DNA from 3 places in the Kitasatospora sp. NBC_01246 genome. Region 1 is predicted to be linked to each of the others. Evidence: riboswitches for the same ligand, from Rfam matches in the RefSeq annotation. Region 1 holds a riboswitch; each other region holds the start of a gene.
The links. Region 1 has a riboswitch for cobalamin ahead of metE (5-methyltetrahydropteroyltriglutamate--homocysteine S-methyltransferase). Riboswitches for the same ligand answer to the same signal wherever they lie in the genome.

Region 1 (5,405 bases):
ACGACACCGGCCCTGATAGCAATGTGACATGCTACACAACTCCAAAGTCGCCCTCCGGGCCAGACACGACGCCGACGTCCCCGTGCTGCAGGCCGAGCTGTACGACGACGTCGCCACCCGCTCCCGGGCCGACTCCCGGCCCTGGCAGCCCGTTTCACCGGGCGCCGCCGGGTCCCCGTACGCGGTCGCCGCCCCCTCGGACGAGGCCGCCTGCTTCTCCGTCACCACCCTCCCCTCGGGCGACCTCGCCGGCGAGGCCCTCCTCTGGGGCATCGACACCCACAACCGCACCGCCCATCTCGGCCTCGCCCTGCGCCCCGCCCTCCGCGGCCGGGGCCTGGCCCGCGAGGTCGTCGCGCTGCTGTGCCACTACGGCTTCACCGTCCGCGGCCTGCACCGCCTCCAGATCGACACCCTCGCCGAGAACCTGCCGATGATCGCCGCCGCGACCCGCGCCGGCTTCACCCTCGAAGGCACCCTGCGCCGCTCCGCTTGGGCCTACGGCGCCCACCGCGACGAGGTCGTGCTCGGCCTGCTCGCCGAGGAGTGGACCACCCCGGCCGACGTGGCCTCCGACCGGGTCTGACCCGCCCCCGAGGCCCGGATGCGGCCCGGGGGCAGAGCTGCGATGGTTCCAGCCTGGGCCGCGCCCGGCCGGGTGGACGGCGGCCGGGCAGCGCGCCGGCGGAGTCGACGATGGACCTGCACCTGTCGGGCAAGGCCGCCGTGGTGACCGGGGCGGGCAAGGGCATCGGCCTCGCCGTCACCCGGGCCCTCGCCGCCGAGGGCGTCAGGGTGCTGGCCGCCTGCCGGACCGTGACCGAGGACCTCGCCGCACTCGGCCGCACGACCGACGTCCTACCGCTCCAGGCGGACCTCACCGCCGCGGACGGCCCGGAGCGGGCGGCGGGCCGGGGGCCGGCCCGCCGCCCGCTCCGGCGCGGTGTCAGCCGCCCAGTTCGGCGCGGACCAGCCTGGCCGCCTCGACCAGGTGCTCCAGCGAGGCCCGGGTCTCCGTCCAACCGCGGGTCTTCAGGCCGCAGTCGGGGTTGACCCAGAGCCGCTCGGCCGGGATCGCGGCCAGCCCGGCGCGGAGCAGCGAGGCCGCCTCCTCGGTGCTCGGCACCCGGGGCGAGTGGATGTCGTAGACGCCGGGGCCGACCTCGCGCGGGTAGCCTGCCCCGGCCAGCTCGTGGGCGACCTCCATGTGCGAGCGGGCCGCCTCCAGGGAGATCACGTCGGCGTCGAGCTCGTCGATGGCGGTCATGATCGCGCCGAACTCGGCGTAGCACATGTGGGTGTGGATCTGGGTGTCGGCGCGGACCCCGGAGGTGGAGAGCCGGAAGGACTCGGTGGCCCACTCCAGATAGGCCGCCCGGTCGGCGGACCGCAGCGGCAGGGTCTCGCGCAGCGCCGGCTCGTCGACCTGGATGACGGCGGCGCCGGCGGCCTCCAGGTCGGTGACCTCGTCGCGCAGGGCGAGCGCGACCTGCCGGGCGGTGTCGCCGGTCGGCTGGTCGTCCCGGACGAAGGACCAGGCGAGCATGGTCACCGGTCCGGTGAGCATGCCCTTGACCGGACGGTCCGTCAGATCGGCCGCGTAGCGGTACCAGTCGACAGTCATCGGGTGCGGGCGGGAGATGTCCCCGGCCAGCACCGGCGGCCGGACGTAGCGGGTGCCGTAGGACTGCACCCAGCCGTGCCGGGTGGCCAGGTAGCCGGTCAGCTGCTCGGCGAAGTACTGCACCATGTCGTTGCGTTCGGGCTCGCCGTGGACGAGCACGTCGAGGCCCGCCTTCTCCTGGTAGGCGATCACCTCGCGGACCTCGGCCCGCATCCGGTCCCGGTAGGTTCCGTCGTCGATGCGGCCGGCGCGCAGGTCGGCGCGGGCGGTGCGCAGTTCGGTGGTCTGCGGGAAGGAGCCGATGGTGGTGGTCGGCAGCAGCGGCAGGCCGAGCCGGGCCCGCTGCGCCTCGGCGCGCTCGGGGTAGGCCGGGGCGCGGCGGGCGTCCTCGGGGGCGGTGGCGGCGACCCGGGCCCGGACGGCCGGGTCGCGGGTCAGCGCCGAGCCGGCGCGGGAGGCCAGGTCGGCCCGGTTGGCGGCCAGTTGGGCCGCGATGGTGTCGGTGCCGTGGGCCAGGCCGCGGGCCAGGGTGGCGACCTCGGTGGACTTCTGACGGGCGAAGGCGAGCCAGCGGGCGACCTGCGGGTCGAGGTCGCGCTCCAGGTCGGCGTCGAGCGGGACGTGCAGCAGCGAGCAGGACGGTGCGACGTCGACCCGGTCCGCCAGGCCGAGCAACGTGCCGAGGGTGGCGAGGGACTTCTCCAGGTTGTTGATCCAGATGTTGCGGCCGTCCACCACACCCGCCACCAGGCGCTTGCCGGGCACTCCGCCGACGGCGGCGAGGTCGTCGAGGTTGGCGGCGCCGGGGCCGGTGAAGTCCAGGCCGATGCCCTCGATCGGGGCCTTGGCCAGGACGGGCAGGGCCTCGCCGAGCCGGTCGAAGTAGCTGGTGACCAGCAGTTGCGGGCGGTCGGTGAGCGCACCGAGCTCGCGGTAGACGCGGGTGGCGGCGTTCAGTTCGGCCGGGGTGCGGTCCTGGACGAGCGCGGGCTCGTCCAGCTGGACCCAGTCGGCGCCGGCGGCCCGCAGGTCGGCGAGGAGTTCCGCGTAGACGGGCAGCAGCCGGTCCAGCAGGGTGACCGGCCGGAAGTCGGCGGCCACGCCGGGGGCGGGCTTGGCGAGCAGCAGGTAGGTCAGCGGTCCGACCAGCACGGGCCGGGGGCGGTGGCCGAGGCCGAGCGCCTCACGCAGTTCGGAGACCGGCTTGGCGGAGTTCGCGGCGAAGACCGTGTCCGGGCCCAACTCCGGTACGAGGTAGTGGTAGTTGGTGTCGAACCACTTGGTCATCTCCAGCGGTGCGACGTCCTGGGTGCCGCGCGCCATGGCGAAGTAGCCGTCCAGCGGGTCGGTGTCGACGGCGGCGCGGTGGCGGGCCGGGATGGCGCCGACCGCGACCGTGGTGTCCAGGACGTGGTCGTAGAGCGAGAAGTCGCCGGTGGGGACTTCGGTGATGCCCGCGTCGGCCAGCTGCCGCCAGTTGGCGCGGCGCAGGACGGCGGCGGTGGCGTGCAGGGCGGCGGCGTCGACGCGGCCCGCCCAGTACCCCTCGACGGCCTTCTTCAGCTCCCGGTCGGCACCCTGCCTCGGGTAGCCGTACACGGTGGCCTGCGGGGTGGTGGAACTCGGTGACACGGAACTCTCCTTCGCGAGTCGCGCTGCGATCCCGGGAGAGCACGACGGCGTGGAGGTACGGCAGTGGGGGCACGGCACCGGGGTGGGCCCGCCCGCTCCGCCGACCCGCCCTCGAGGTCACCGAGATCACCGCGTGCGGGGTGCACGCGGGCAGTGGCAGGTCTTCGGACTCGCGGGCGCGTCCGCCTGGCTTCCAGGCCGGACACCTACTGGCCGTCGCTTCCCGGGCCCGGCTGGGCCCAGTGCGTGTGACGGCGGTCGTTCCCACTCACCGCTGCGGGGCAGTCCCGGATTCCCACCGGGTTCCCTCTTGCGACGCCGTGGCTGGAGGACACGGCGAACCGACTGCACCGCCCACCCTAGGCCCATCACCGGCGGCGCGTCAGTGATTGTCCGGATCGCGGATGGCCGGGACGGCCCCGGCGGCCCCCGGCCGCCCGGGCAGTTCAGGTGGTGGTCGAGGCGGTGGTCGAGGACGAGCGCGTCACGAAGGACGTGCTGGTCACCCCGGCCAAGGTGCTCGCCGCCGCGCACGCCGTGCCGGCTACCCCCGACGGCGGAGCCAGAACATGACGGCCCGCCATGGCGACGGCCGAAAGGCCGGGTCAGGGGCGCGTGCATGACGTCACAGTGCCACCGGACCGGTCGCCCGCGGCCCACCCGGCGGTTCGCCCGGGACCGGCCGCGCCCGGCGGACGGGCAGCCGCACGGCACAATCACTGTCATGCGGCACATCTTCCTCATCGGCATCGGGGCGGGCGATCCCGACCACCTCACCCTGCAGGCGGTCAAGGCCCTCGCCCGCACCGACGTCTTCTTCATCCTCGACAAGAACGAGGAACGGCAGGACCTCATCCGGCTGCGCCGGCAACTGCTGACCGAGCACGGCCGCCCCGGCCACCGCGTCATCGAGGTCGCGGACGCCGAGCGGGACCGCGCCACCCCGGCGTACACCGCGGCCGTGGACGACTGGCGCACCCGCCGGGCCGACCTGGTCGAGCGGCTGGTCGCCGAGCACCTCGGCCCGGAGGAGACCGGCGCGTTCCTGGTCTGGGGCGACCCGAGCCTCTACGACAGCGTCATCGCCGTGATCGACGAGGTCCTGGCCCGCGGCGGCGCCACCTTCGGGTACGAGGTGGTCCCGGGCATCAGCAGCGTCTCGGCGCTCGCCGCCCGGCACCGCACCACCCTGACCCGGGTCGGCCGCCCGCTGCAGATCACCACCGGCCGCCGTCTCGCCGAGGGCTTCCCCGAGCAGGTGGACGACGTGGTGGTGATGCTGGACGGGCGGGCCGCGTTCACCGGGATCGATCCCGAGGGGCTGGAGATCTTCTACGGCGCCTACCTGGGCACCCCGGACGAGATCCTCGTCTCCGGCCCCCTCGCCGAAACCGCCCCCCGGATCCGCGCGCTCCGCGACGAGGCCCGCGAACGCAAGGGCTGGATCATGGACACCTACCTCCTCCGCCGCTCCGGGAGCTGACCCACACCCGCCCCCGGGCCGACCGGCCCGGGGCCCGGGCGATTCGGGGCCTCAGCCGGAACTGGTTGAAGGCGCCCGCGGTGACCAGGCCGACGACCAGCAGGATCTTGACCAGCAGGGCGGTGCCGTAGCCGGTGGTCCAGAGCGGGGAGACCGCGCCGACGTGCTTCCAGCCGAGCCGGAGGCCGGCGACGGTGACCGCGCCGACGCAGATCATCGCGACCGGACTGAAGCGGCGCCACATCTCGGCCCAGAGCAGGCCGGCCCCGTCGCCGAGGCGGCCGGGGTGACCGATCAGTGGCGCGCGGCGCCCGTTTCACCTGGTGAGGCGGGACGGCTACGAACCGGCCGGGGCCCCGCCGCCGTCCCGGCCGGCCACGTCCTCGGACCGCTCGCCGGCCACCCCGGGCGCCCCGGCTGCCCCGCCGGCGCCCTCGCGCTCGACGGCCCACTCCGTACGGCGTTCGCGGGTCAGGACCCAGTCGGCGGCCCGGCGCGGAGCCGAGCCCGCCGAGCCGCTCCGGGCGGCGGCGGCGCACACCCGCCGCAGCAGGGAGTTCAACTGGGTGCGCTCACCGCGCGTCAGGGACACCAGCAGGTCGTCCTGCACGGCCGACTCGTCGCTGTGCAGGATCTCCAGCGCGAGCTGCCCCGAGGAGGTGAGCG
Region 2 (5,405 bases), 4.7 Mb from region 1:
CCGCTGATCCAAGTCTGTAGTAGGTGAGCGATGGGGTGACGCAGGAAGGTAGTCCAGCCCGGGCGGTGGTTGTCCCGGGGTAAGGGTGTAGGCCGAGTGATAGGCAAATCCGTCACTCATTAAGGCTGAGACCTGATGCCGAGCCGATTGTGGTGAAGTGGATGATCCTATGCTGTCGAGAAAAGCCTCTAGCGAGTTTCATGGCGGCCCGTACCCCAAACCGACTCAGGTGGTCAGGTAGAGAATACCGAGGCGTTCGGGTGAACTATGGTTAAGGAACTCGGCAAAATGCCCCCGTAACTTCGGGAGAAGGGGGGCCATTCCTGGTGATGAGTCTTGCACTCTGAGCTGGGGGTGGCCGCAGAGACCAGCGAGAAGCGACTGTTTACTAAAAACACAGGTCCGTGCGAAGCCGTAAGGCGATGTATACGGACTGACGCCTGCCCGGTGCTGGAACGTTAAGGGGACCGGTTAGCTTGGATTCGTCCGGGCGAAGCTGAGAACTTAAGCGCCAGTAAACGGCGGTGGTAACTATAACCATCCTAAGGTAGCGAAATTCCTTGTCGGGTAAGTTCCGACCTGCACGAATGGCGTAACGACTTCTCGACTGTCTCAACCATAGGCCCGGTGAAATTGCATTACGAGTAAAGATGCTCGTTTCGCGCAGCAGGACGGAAAGACCCCGGGACCTTTACTATAGCTTGATATTGGTGTTCGGTTCGGCTTGTGTAGGATAGGTGGGAGACTTTGAAGCAGCAACGCCAGTTGTTGTGGAGTCGTCGTTGAAATACCACTCTGGTCGTGCTGGATGTCTAACCTGGGTCCGTGATCCGGATCAGGGACAGTGTCTGGTGGGTAGTTTAACTGGGGCGGTTGCCTCCTAAAGAGTAACGGAGGCGCCCAAAGGTTCCCTCAGCCTGGTTGGCAATCAGGTGTTGAGTGTAAGTGCACAAGGGAGCTTGACTGTGAGACTGACGGGTCGAGCAGGGACGAAAGTCGGGACTAGTGATCCGGCGGTGGCTTGTGGAAGCGCCGTCGCTCAACGGATAAAAGGTACCCCGGGGATAACAGGCTGATCTTCCCCAAGAGTCCATATCGACGGGATGGTTTGGCACCTCGATGTCGGCTCGTCGCATCCTGGGGCTGGAGTAGGTCCCAAGGGTTGGGCTGTTCGCCCATTAAAGCGGTACGCGAGCTGGGTTTAGAACGTCGTGAGACAGTTCGGTCCCTATCCGCTGTGCGCGTAGGAGTGTTGAGAAGGGCTGTCCCTAGTACGAGAGGACCGGGACGGACGAACCTCTGGTGTGCCAGTTGTCCTGCCAAGGGCATGGCTGGTTGGCTACGTTCGGGAGGGATAACCGCTGAAAGCATCTAAGCGGGAAGCCTGCTTCGAGATGAGCACTCCCACCTCCTTGAGAGGGTAAGGCTCCCAGTAGACGACTGGGTTGATAGGCCGGATATGGAAGCCTCGTAAGGGGTGGAGTTGACCGGTACTAATAGGCCGAGGGCTTGTCCTCAGTTGCTCGCGTCCACTGTGTTGTTCTGAAACAACGACCCCCATGACATGGCCTGTCGTGGGTGCGGTGATAAGTTTCATAGTGTTTCGGTGGTCATAGCGTGAGGGAAACGCCCGGTTACATTCCGAACCCGGAAGCTAAGCCTCACAGCGCCGATGGTACTGCAGGGGGGACCCTGTGGGAGAGTAGGACGCCGCCGAACAATCATTCCAAAGAACCCCCCGGTCCGTAAGGATCGGGGGGTTCTTTGCGTTTCCGGAGAAAGACGCCACCAGCCAGGTGCCGACGCGGCCGGCCCAACTGCGGCCTCCCCCCGGGCTCGACCACGGAGCGTCACAGCAGGAGGTCCGTCGCCCGTAGGGCTGCCCGGACCGGCGCGGCGGCACCCTGGAACTACTAGGACGCCCGACTAAATGGTCGTGAACAAGGCCCGCAGTGCAGGGAAGCCGGTGTGAATCCGGCACGGTCCCGCCACTGTGACCGGGGAGTGCGTTGTCGCAGTGCCAGTCACTGGTGCCCAGCCGGGAAGACCGGGCGGCGCGCAGTGATCCGGGAGCAGGCCTGTGATGATCCGTGGCGGAGACGGCCGGTTTCGTCGCGGCGGCCTCGGCGGCCTTGGCGGTGCGCGACGCCGAGGTGGTGGTCACCGTGCTACCGGCCGGCCACCACCTGCTGGCGGCCTACGCGGACCTGCTGCCCGCCGCCCGCCCGGGCACGCTCTTCGTCGACTGCTCCACCGTCGACGTGGGCGATGCCCGGTCCGCCCACGAGCTCGCGGACGGCCCGGGCACCGGGCGATCGGCGCGCCGGTCTCCGGCGGCGTGCCCGGCGCGACCGCCGGGAGCCTCAACTTCATGGTGGGCGCCGCGGCGGCGGACCTCGCCGCCGCCGGACCGGTGCCGCCGGCGATGGGCGCCAAGGTCGTGCACTGCGGCCCCTCGGGCGCCGGGCAGGCTGCGAAGATCTGCAACGACATGATCCTCGGGATCTCGATGATCGCGGTCAGCGAGGCGTGCGTGCTGGGGAGAGCCTCGGACTCAGCCACCAGGCGCTGTTCGACGTCGCCTAGACCGCCTCCGGCCAGTGTGGGGCGCTGACCGGCAACTGCCCCGTCCCCGGCCCGGTGCCGGCCAGCCCCGCCAACCGTGACGACCGGGCCGGCTTCGCCGCCGCGTTGATGGCCAAGGAGCTCGGACTGGCCGCCGGAGCGGTCAAGGCCGCCGGCCTGTCGGTGGAACTCGGCCTGAGGGCAGCGGAGTTGTATGCGGACTTCGCCGCCGCCGAGGGTGCGGGGCTGGACTTCTCGGCCATCATCACGACCCTCCGGGAGGGGGGCGAGCAGACCCGTCGGTGAATACCGGCCGACCGGCCGGGGCCGCCTCGCGAATGGCCCCGGCCGGTCGGCCCCGGGAAATGCCCGGGAGTGCCGGGAAGCCGACCGGCGGGTCGGCCCGGAATCCCGCCACCGGTTCGAGCCACGTATTCCCCTCACGGATACCCGGCACGGATACCCGGCACTACGCCGGAGGAATGTACCCGTGGTGTTGCCGGAGATGAATTCGCCGTGACGAATTCCGGTCCGCCGGGAATTCGACCGGCCGGCCGGTCCCGGTATCCGGGGGTTCTTCCGGCCCGCCGCGGGCCGGGCCGGAAGAACCCCTGGGTGGTGCCGGACCGCGGAGCTACGCGGGAACGGCCCCGGCGGGCCGGGTGAGGCCGTCGAAGCCCGCCGGATCGGTACCGAGACCGGCCGGTGCCACCCAGTCGAACGGCCGGTAGACCGCCGGGCCCAGGCCCAGGCTCTCGGCGACCGTCTCCCGCAGCCGGTTCGAGGTGAACCCGCCGATGACGTTCATCTGGGCGTCCCGGTAGAGGCGCTCCACCTCGTGGCCCCGGGTGACGCCGGCCGCGCCGTGGATCTGCACGGCGCGGGCGGCGACCTCGACGGCCATCTCGGTGGCGTAGATCTTGAGCATGGCGATCGCCTCCCGGGCCGACCGGCCGGCGGCGAGCTCGGTCACCGCCCGGCGGGCCAGCACCCGGGCGGCGTCGATCTGGGCCCGGGATTCGGCGAGCTGGGTCTGCACGCCCTCCATGTGCGCCAGGGGCCGCCCGAAGGAGACCCGCTCACCCGCGTACCGGACCGAGGCGTCCAGTGCGGACTCGGCGATGGCGATGGCCGAGACGGAGATCAGCAGCCAGCCCCAGGCCATCAGTTCGGCCAGCTCACCGGCCAGTTCGCCGAACGGCACGGGCACCACGTCGGCCTCGGAGACGGTGGCCTCGGTGAAGACGATGCCGCCCCAGGGCATGCCGCGCAGGCCCATCCGCGGCGTCTCGTAGCGGCGGACGCCGGGCTGGTTCAGGTCCACGAAGGCGAGGCACCAGTCGTGGCCCTCGTCGCCGGGGGCCTTCTGCCGGCGGGCGAGTGTGACGGCCACGTCCGCGTCCGGCGCATTGGTGATCTTGGCCTTCTCGCCGTTGATGACGAACCCCTCGCCGGGGGCTCCGGCCGGCCGGACCGTGGTGGTGTAGGTCCCGGCGTCGCTGCCCGCGGGCGGTTCCACGATGGCGAAGCAGGCCAGCTTCTCGCCGGAGATCAGCGGCTTCAGCAGCCGGTCGTACTCGCTAGGCCGGCTGTAGCGGGAGATCAGCTTGCCGCACAGCAGGCCGGACACCGTGGCGGTCCAGTAACTGCCCGGGCAGGCGCGGGCGAGCGCCTCCATGGCCGCCAGCTGGGTGAGGCCGTCGGCGCCGCTGCCGCCCGAGGACTCCGGGTGGAACAGCCGCAGGTAGCCGCTGTCGATGATCTCCGTCCAGTTCGGCGAAGGCATCCGGCCCGCCGCGTCGGTCTCGGCGGCTCGGGAGGCGGTGCCCGGGAAGCTGAGGACGGTGCCGTGTGGTGTGTCGGTCATGTCGGTATCGGTCCTCACGTCAGCCGAGCCCGAGCAGGGACGCGGCGATCACCGGGCGCAGCACCTCGGTGCCGCCCCCGGTCTCGGCGAAGAACAGGGCGTCGCGGTGGGCCCGCGCGATCAGGTGGTCGCTGGTCAGCGCGAGCGGGCCGGACAGGCGCGCGGCCCCCTCGGCCACCGTCCGCGCGGCGGCGGCCACGAAGAGCCGCGCGGTGGCGGCGTCCTGGCGGGTGGGCCGGCCGCCGGAGTCGAACTGTCCGGCGGCCCGGTAGAGCAGTCCGGAGGCCAGCTCGCAGCGGGTGGCGAGGTCGGCCAGGGTGAACCGGGCGGACTGGGCGTGCACGAGGGGCCGGCCGAAGACCCGGCGCTCGCCGACGCCGTCGACGGCGTCCCGGACCAGGGCCCGCATGACGCCGAGCCAGGGCGCGCTGGAGAAGACCCAGTCGAGCGAGGCCAGCAGCGGCTCCACCTCGGTCCCGGCGCCGCCGACGCTGCCCAGCACCGCGTCGTCCGGGACGTGGCAGCCGTCCAGCACGAGGCGTCCCCAGGCGCAGGTGCGCATGGCGGCCGGCGCCGACTCGGTGATCAGCAGTCCGGGGGTGGAGCGGTCCAGGACGAAGGCCGTCCGGCCGCCGCCGTCGTGCGTGGCGACGACCAGGAAGTGGTGGGCCACCGGGCCGCCGGCGACGAGGTCCAGCTCGCCCGTGAGCACCCAGCCGCCGAGCCCCGGGGTGCCGGGGCGGGCGGTGACGGTCGGGGCGAGGGCGGCGCCCTGGGTCTGCCGCAGGGACACCGCGCCGATCCAGTCACCGGATGCCATCAGGGGCAGGTAGCGCTCGCGCTGGCGGGGGCTGCCGAAGGCGCGCAGTGGCACGGTGGCGAGCACCGCGTGGACGCCGACGGCGAGGGCGAGGCCCGGGTCGCGGGCGCCTTCGCCGAGGCCTTCGAGGAGGGCACAGGTCTGGGTGGCGCT
Region 3 (5,405 bases), 4.3 Mb from region 1:
GCCCGCGTCGCGGGCGTCCTCGGGGAGCAGCTCGCCGCGCTTGTCGACCTCGGCGAGTTCACCGGCCCAGCGGGCGATGCGGACGGCGTCGATCAGCATCCGACGGGCCAGCGGGGCGAGCTCGGCGGGAGCGGGGAAGCCGTCCGGCACCGGGACCCGGCCACGGCCTGGGGCTGGTGCGGGGCCTCGTCGGCGGGGTACGCCGGAGCCGCCCGGCCTGGCGCCGGCGGGGCGGTGGGCAGTTCCGGGGAGACGGGTCACCGTCGCACCGGAGCCGATCGTCGGCGGGAGCTGGGCATCACGGTCGCGCGGATTCCGAGACGTCACGTCGAGCAGTCTTCCCCTTGTACCGGCCTTCTGTCACATCCGATCGGCCCCGACTACCGACAGGTGGTCGCAGGGGGTCGACAAGATCGGGCAACAGAGGCCAAACCGCCTGGCCGGATCTGTGTGACGCGGACACGCCAGCCTGGGGAAAGACGGGGCGGACGGGGTGCGGGAAGGGGCCCGAGGGGCTGTCCGGAACACGGCTAGGACCGCCCGAGACGGGCCTCAGAGCAGCGGGGTGAGCCAGCGCCGCAGGTGCTCCTCGTAGCGGTCGGGGTCGGCGTTCCAGAGGCCGGCGTGCTCGCCGCCGGGGACGGCCTGGAGGCCGACCACGTCGGAGCGGCGGTGGGCCAGCCGGGCGGCGGCCTGCCAGGGGGCCAGCGCGTCGTCGGGCCCGTGCAGGAGGAGCGTGGGCACCCGCAGGTCGGTGCCGTCCGCGAGGCGGGCGAAGTCGGCCAGATCCACGCCGGCCCGGCCCTCGGCCGCGAGCGCGCCCAGCTCGGCGGCGGCGCCCCGGTAGCCGGCCCGGGCGGCGCCCCGGCGGGCGGTGGCCGACCAGTCGAGCACGGGCGAGTCCAGCACCAGGCCGCTGATCGAGGAGGCCCAGGCGGAGCGGGCCGCGGTCTGCAGGACCATGGTCGCGCCGAGCGACCAGCCGTACAGGATGACCCGCCCGGCGCCGCTGTCCAGGGCCAGCCGCAGGGCCGCCTCGACGTCGCGCCACTCGGTCTCGCCGAAGTGGCCGAGGCCGTCCGGGGAGGCCGGCGCGCCCTCGTCGCCGCGGTAGGTGACGGCCAGGACGGGCAGCGCGAGCCGGTGCAGGACGGGCATCACCGGGAGGGTCTGCTGCCGGTCGGCGCCGGGGCCGTGCACCAGGATCACCCAGGTGCCCCGCTTGCCGTCCAGCCGCCAGGCGGGCAGCGCGCCCAGCTCGCCCTGGACGGCGGTCTCGGTGTACGGCAGGCCGAGGGCGCTGGTCGGGTCGCCGAGGTGGACGCGGGGCGTGAAGCGGACCGCGGTACCGGGGGCCAGGGTGCCGCGATCGGCGCGGACCAGCCGGCGGGTGACGCCCCGCTCGTCGGCGTGCAGGATCTCGCCGACCACCGCGTGCCCCCCGTCGCCCCACTCGACGGCCCAGCGGCCGGGGCGGGCGCTCTCGGCGCTGCGGGTGAAGGTGGCCCGTCCGGCGGCGAGGGTCAGCACCACGACGGGGCCGGCGGCCCGCTCACGGCCGACCGCCGGGCGGACCATCCGCTCGGAGGCCCTCCGGCCGATCAGCAGCACGGCGGCCCCGGTGCCGACGGCGGCGGCCGCCACGGCGGCTGCGGTTCCCCAACGCATATCGCTCCCCGCTCTGTTGGTCGCGGACTGGGCAGTCTGCCCACCAGTCCACTCGCGGGGGCGCCACCCGGCCACCGGACGCGGCCGTCCGGGTCACGGCGGCGCGGGTCTTGGCCGGGTCACGGCGGCGCGGGTCTTGGCCGGGTCACGGCGGCGCGGGTCTTGGCCGGGTCACGGCGGCGGGGGTCTTGGCCGGGTCACGGCGGCGGGGGTCTTGGCCGGGTCACGGCGGCACGGGAACCGGCTGCGGGAAGCGGCGGCGCGGTTCTCGGCCCTCTGGTCACGGCGGCGCGGGAAGCGGCAGAGGGAGGGCAGGGAGGGGAGGCGCCGCGCGGGGGCGGCGCGGTACCGGCCCCGTCAGACCGGGATCTCGGTCTCCAGCCGCTCCAGCAGCTCCCAGAACCGCTCGCCGAGCGGCCGGGCCGCCGCCGCGCGGGTGTCCGCCGCCGGGGCCGGGGAGCCCCAGCTGCCGACGCCCCAGTGGGAGGTGACCTGGTACTCGCTCTGCAGCGCCGTCAGCACGGCGGTGAGGTCGCCCTCGTGCACCGGCACGATCCGGCCGATCGGCCGGAGCTGCGCCTGCCAGCGGCCGTCCACGCACTGCCGCAGCCGCCGGTCCAGCTCCTGCGCCCGGCCGGTCACCGCGACCAGCTCGCGCAGGGTCGTGCCGAGCACCTGGGCCAGCGCGTGGGTCTGCTCCTGGTCGCCGTCCCACTGACCGGTCGCCTCGGCCCGCTGGTAGCGGTCCAGTGCGAGGCCGATCCGGTGGGCCGCGCTCTCCTGGTTGAGCTCCCGGGCGACCCGGAAGTCCCGCAGCCGGGCCGGGCGGACGCCCATCAGCTGGGCCGGCGGGCACCAGAGCGCCCGGGCCAGGGCGATGAACTCGTCCTCGGCGGGGCGCAGCTCGCCGCTCTCCCAGCCGAGCACGTGGGAGGGCAGCAGCCGGACGCCGTGCGCGGCCATGCCCTCGACCACCTGCTCGGGGGTCAGCCCGAGGCCGGCGCGGTGCGCGCGGGCGGCCGCGGGCGAGAAGGGCACCGGGGGCACGGCGGGTGGCTGTCTGCGTCGCATGGCCCGACGGTAGGGGGCGGTCCGGCCGCCCCCCAGCCGCCGAACACACGAAGCGGACCCGGAGGCTCCTCTGGGTGACTGGACGATCGCACAGGCTGTCATGCCCCTGCGGGGGGTGCCGATCGGAGGTAGCGACGGGGTCGGGCGGCCCGGCTCCGCTGTGACCAACCCCTCCGTGACCTTGGTTGACGCACGGTTCGGCCGCGTGATGGGATCCTTCAGCCAAACGGAGGCATGCAGAGGAAGCCGGTGCGAGTCCGGCGCGGTCCCGCCACTGTCACCGGGGAGCACACTCGGAGTCCCTCCTCCGCCGGCCACGGCGCCGGAGGGGGCCCATCGCGGCGGGCCGTCAGAAGCCGCCGCCGGGCCCGGGGGTGCGTTCGACCCGGAAGCCAGGAGACTCTCGCCCCCGGTACGTCGATCCAGGGCGCGGACCCTGAGTGAGGACACGCACGCGATGCAGGCTGCCCCGACCTTCCGAGCCCTCTGCTGTCCACCGTGCGCCCGCTGACCCGCGCCGCCGCCTTCACCCTGGGGGCCGCGGCCGGGTACCTCGCCGACGCCCGCTTCGCCGACCCGCGCCTCGGCCACCCGGTGGCCGTCTTCGGCGGTGCGGCCGGCCGGCTGGAGCGGCGGATCTGGCGGGACGACCGCGCCGTCGGAACGGCTTTCACGGCGCTCTGCGTGGGCACCGTCGCGGCCGGCGCGCTGGCGGCCGACCGCACCCTGGGCCGCCGGCCGCTCGGGCGGGCCGCGCTGGCCGCCGCCGCGACCTGGACGGTGCTCGGCGGCACCTCGCTCACCCGCGAGGCCCGCACGATCGGACGCTCGCTCGCCGCGCACGACCTCGCGGCGGCGCGGCAGCGGCTGCCGCACCTGTGCGGGCGGGACCCGAGCGCCCTCGACGAGGGGCAGATCGCCCGCGCGGTGGTCGAGTCGGTCGCCGAGAACACCGCCGACGCCGTGGTCAACGCACTCGTCTGGGGCGCCCTCGCGGGCACGCCCGGGCTGCTGGCGTTCCGCGCGGTCAACACCCTGGACGCGATGGTCGGCCACCGCTCGCCGCGCCACGCCCGGTTCGGCTGGGCCTCGGCGCGGCTGGACGACGTGGCGGGCTGGCCGGGCGCGCGGCTGACCGCGCTGCTGACCGTCGCCGCCGCGCCCGAGCCCCGGACGGCCTGGCGGGTCTGGCGCCGGGACGGCTCCGCCCACCCCAGCCCCAACGCGGGCCAGGCCGAGTCGGCCTTCGCCGGCGCCGTCGGCGTGCGGCTCGGCGGCACCCTGCGGTACGGCGCCCGGGTCGAGCACCGGCCGGTACTGGGCGGCGAGCTGCGACCGGTGACGGTGGACGACATCGAGCGCGCCTGCCGGCTCTCCCGCCGGGTGGGACTGCTCGCACTGGGTACGACCGTCGCCGGGCACGCCGTCGTGCAGGCACTCAAGGCGGGGACGAGAAGGGGGAGCGCATGAGCAACGCACTGCTGGTCGCCGGGACGACCTCGGACGCCGGCAAGAGCGTGGTCACCGCGGGCATCTGCCGCTGGCTGGCCCGTCAGGGCGTCGCCGTGGCGCCGTTCAAGGCGCAGAACATGTCGCTGAACTCCTTCGTCACCGCCGACGGTGCCGAGATCGGCCGCGCCCAGGCGATGCAGGCCCAGGCGGCCCGGGTGGAGCCCGAGGCGGCGATGAACCCGGTGCTGCTGAAGCCCGGCGCGGACGGCCGCAGCCAGGTGGTGCTGCTCGGCCGGGCGGTCGCCGAGGTCGGCGCGCTGGACTACCGCGACCGCAAGCCCGTCCTGCTGGAGCGAGCGCTGGAGTGCCTGGCCGACCTGCGCCGGCGCTACGACGTGGTGGTCTGCGAGGGCGCCGGATCGCCCGCCGAGATCAACCTGCGGGACCGGGACATCGCCAACATGGGCCTGGCCACCGCCGCCGGCCTGCCGGTCGTGGTGGTCGGCGACATCGACCGCGGCGGCGTGTTCGCCGCGATGTACGGGACGCTGGCGCTGCTGTCGGAGCAGGACCAGCGCCATGTGGCGGGCTGGTTCGTCAACAAGTTCCGCGGCGACGCGCGGCTACTGGCGCCCGGGCTGGAGATGCTGCGCGAGCTGACCGGCCGTCCGGTGCTGGGCACCCTGCCGATGCTGTCCGGGCTCTGGCTGGACGCCGAGGACTCCCTGGACCTGACCACCGTGGTGGACCGCGCCGAGGGGCGCGGGCCGCTCGGAGCCGACGTGCTGCGGGTGGCCGTGGTGCGCTTCCCCCGGTTGTCCAACTTCACCGACGTGGACGCACTAGCCCAGGAACCCGGGGTGCTGGTCCGCTGGGCCACCCGGCCCGAGGAGCTGGCCGACGCCGACCTGGTGATCCTGCCCGGCACCCGGGCCACCGTGGCCGACCTGGCCTGGCTGCGCGAGCGCGGCCTGGAGCCGGCCCTCAGGGCCCGGGCCGCGCTCGGGCTGCCGGTCCTCGGCGTCTGCGGCGGCTACCAGATGCTCGCGCGCGCCATCCACGACGAGGTCGAGTCGAAGGCCGGTGCCGTCGACGGCCTCGGGCTGCTCCCGACGCACGTCCGGTTCGGCGCCGAGAAGGTGCTCGGCCGACCGGTCGGCGAGGCCTACGGGCAGCCGGTCCAGGGGTACGAGATCCACCACGGGATCGTCACC

Region 2: another riboswitch for cobalamin. It lies ahead of OG618_RS27820 (NAD(P)-binding domain-containing protein); the one in region 1 lies ahead of metE (5-methyltetrahydropteroyltriglutamate--homocysteine S-methyltransferase).
Region 3: another riboswitch for cobalamin. It lies ahead of OG618_RS26760 (cobalamin biosynthesis protein); the one in region 1 lies ahead of metE (5-methyltetrahydropteroyltriglutamate--homocysteine S-methyltransferase).

Annotation. Positions count from the first base shown of each region.
Region 1 is NZ_CP108484.1:1,887,353-1,892,757, forward strand. It holds gene OG618_RS08045 (GNAT family N-acetyltransferase) at 29-586, shown strand; gene OG618_RS08050 (SDR family NAD(P)-dependent oxidoreductase) at 697-1,053, shown strand; gene metE (5-methyltetrahydropteroyltriglutamate--homocysteine S-methyltransferase) at 947-3,256, opposite strand; cobalamin riboswitch at 3,395-3,618, opposite strand; gene OG618_RS08060 (hypothetical protein) at 3,707-3,829, shown strand; gene cobF (precorrin-6A synthase (deacetylating)) at 3,981-4,739, shown strand; gene OG618_RS08070 (CopD family protein) at 4,702-4,983, opposite strand; gene OG618_RS08075 (MarR family winged helix-turn-helix transcriptional regulator) at 5,077-5,405, opposite strand, start outside.
Region 2 is NZ_CP108484.1:6,552,814-6,558,218, forward strand. It holds rRNA gene OG618_RS27810 (23S ribosomal RNA) at 1-1,517, shown strand, start outside; rRNA gene rrf (5S ribosomal RNA) at 1,603-1,719, shown strand; cobalamin riboswitch at 1,957-2,080, shown strand; partial or broken gene OG618_RS27820 (NAD(P)-binding domain-containing protein) at 2,094-2,871, shown strand; gene OG618_RS27825 (acyl-CoA dehydrogenase family protein) at 3,200-4,432, opposite strand; gene OG618_RS27830 (acyl-CoA dehydrogenase family protein) at 4,452-5,405, opposite strand, start outside.
Region 3 is NZ_CP108484.1:6,183,007-6,188,411, reverse strand. It holds gene OG618_RS26775 (hypothetical protein) at 1-150, opposite strand, end outside; gene OG618_RS26770 (alpha/beta hydrolase family protein) at 553-1,668, opposite strand; gene OG618_RS26765 (helix-turn-helix domain-containing protein) at 2,026-2,739, opposite strand; cobalamin riboswitch at 2,952-3,144, shown strand; gene OG618_RS26760 (cobalamin biosynthesis protein) at 3,238-4,209, shown strand; gene OG618_RS26755 (cobyric acid synthase) at 4,206-5,405, shown strand, end outside.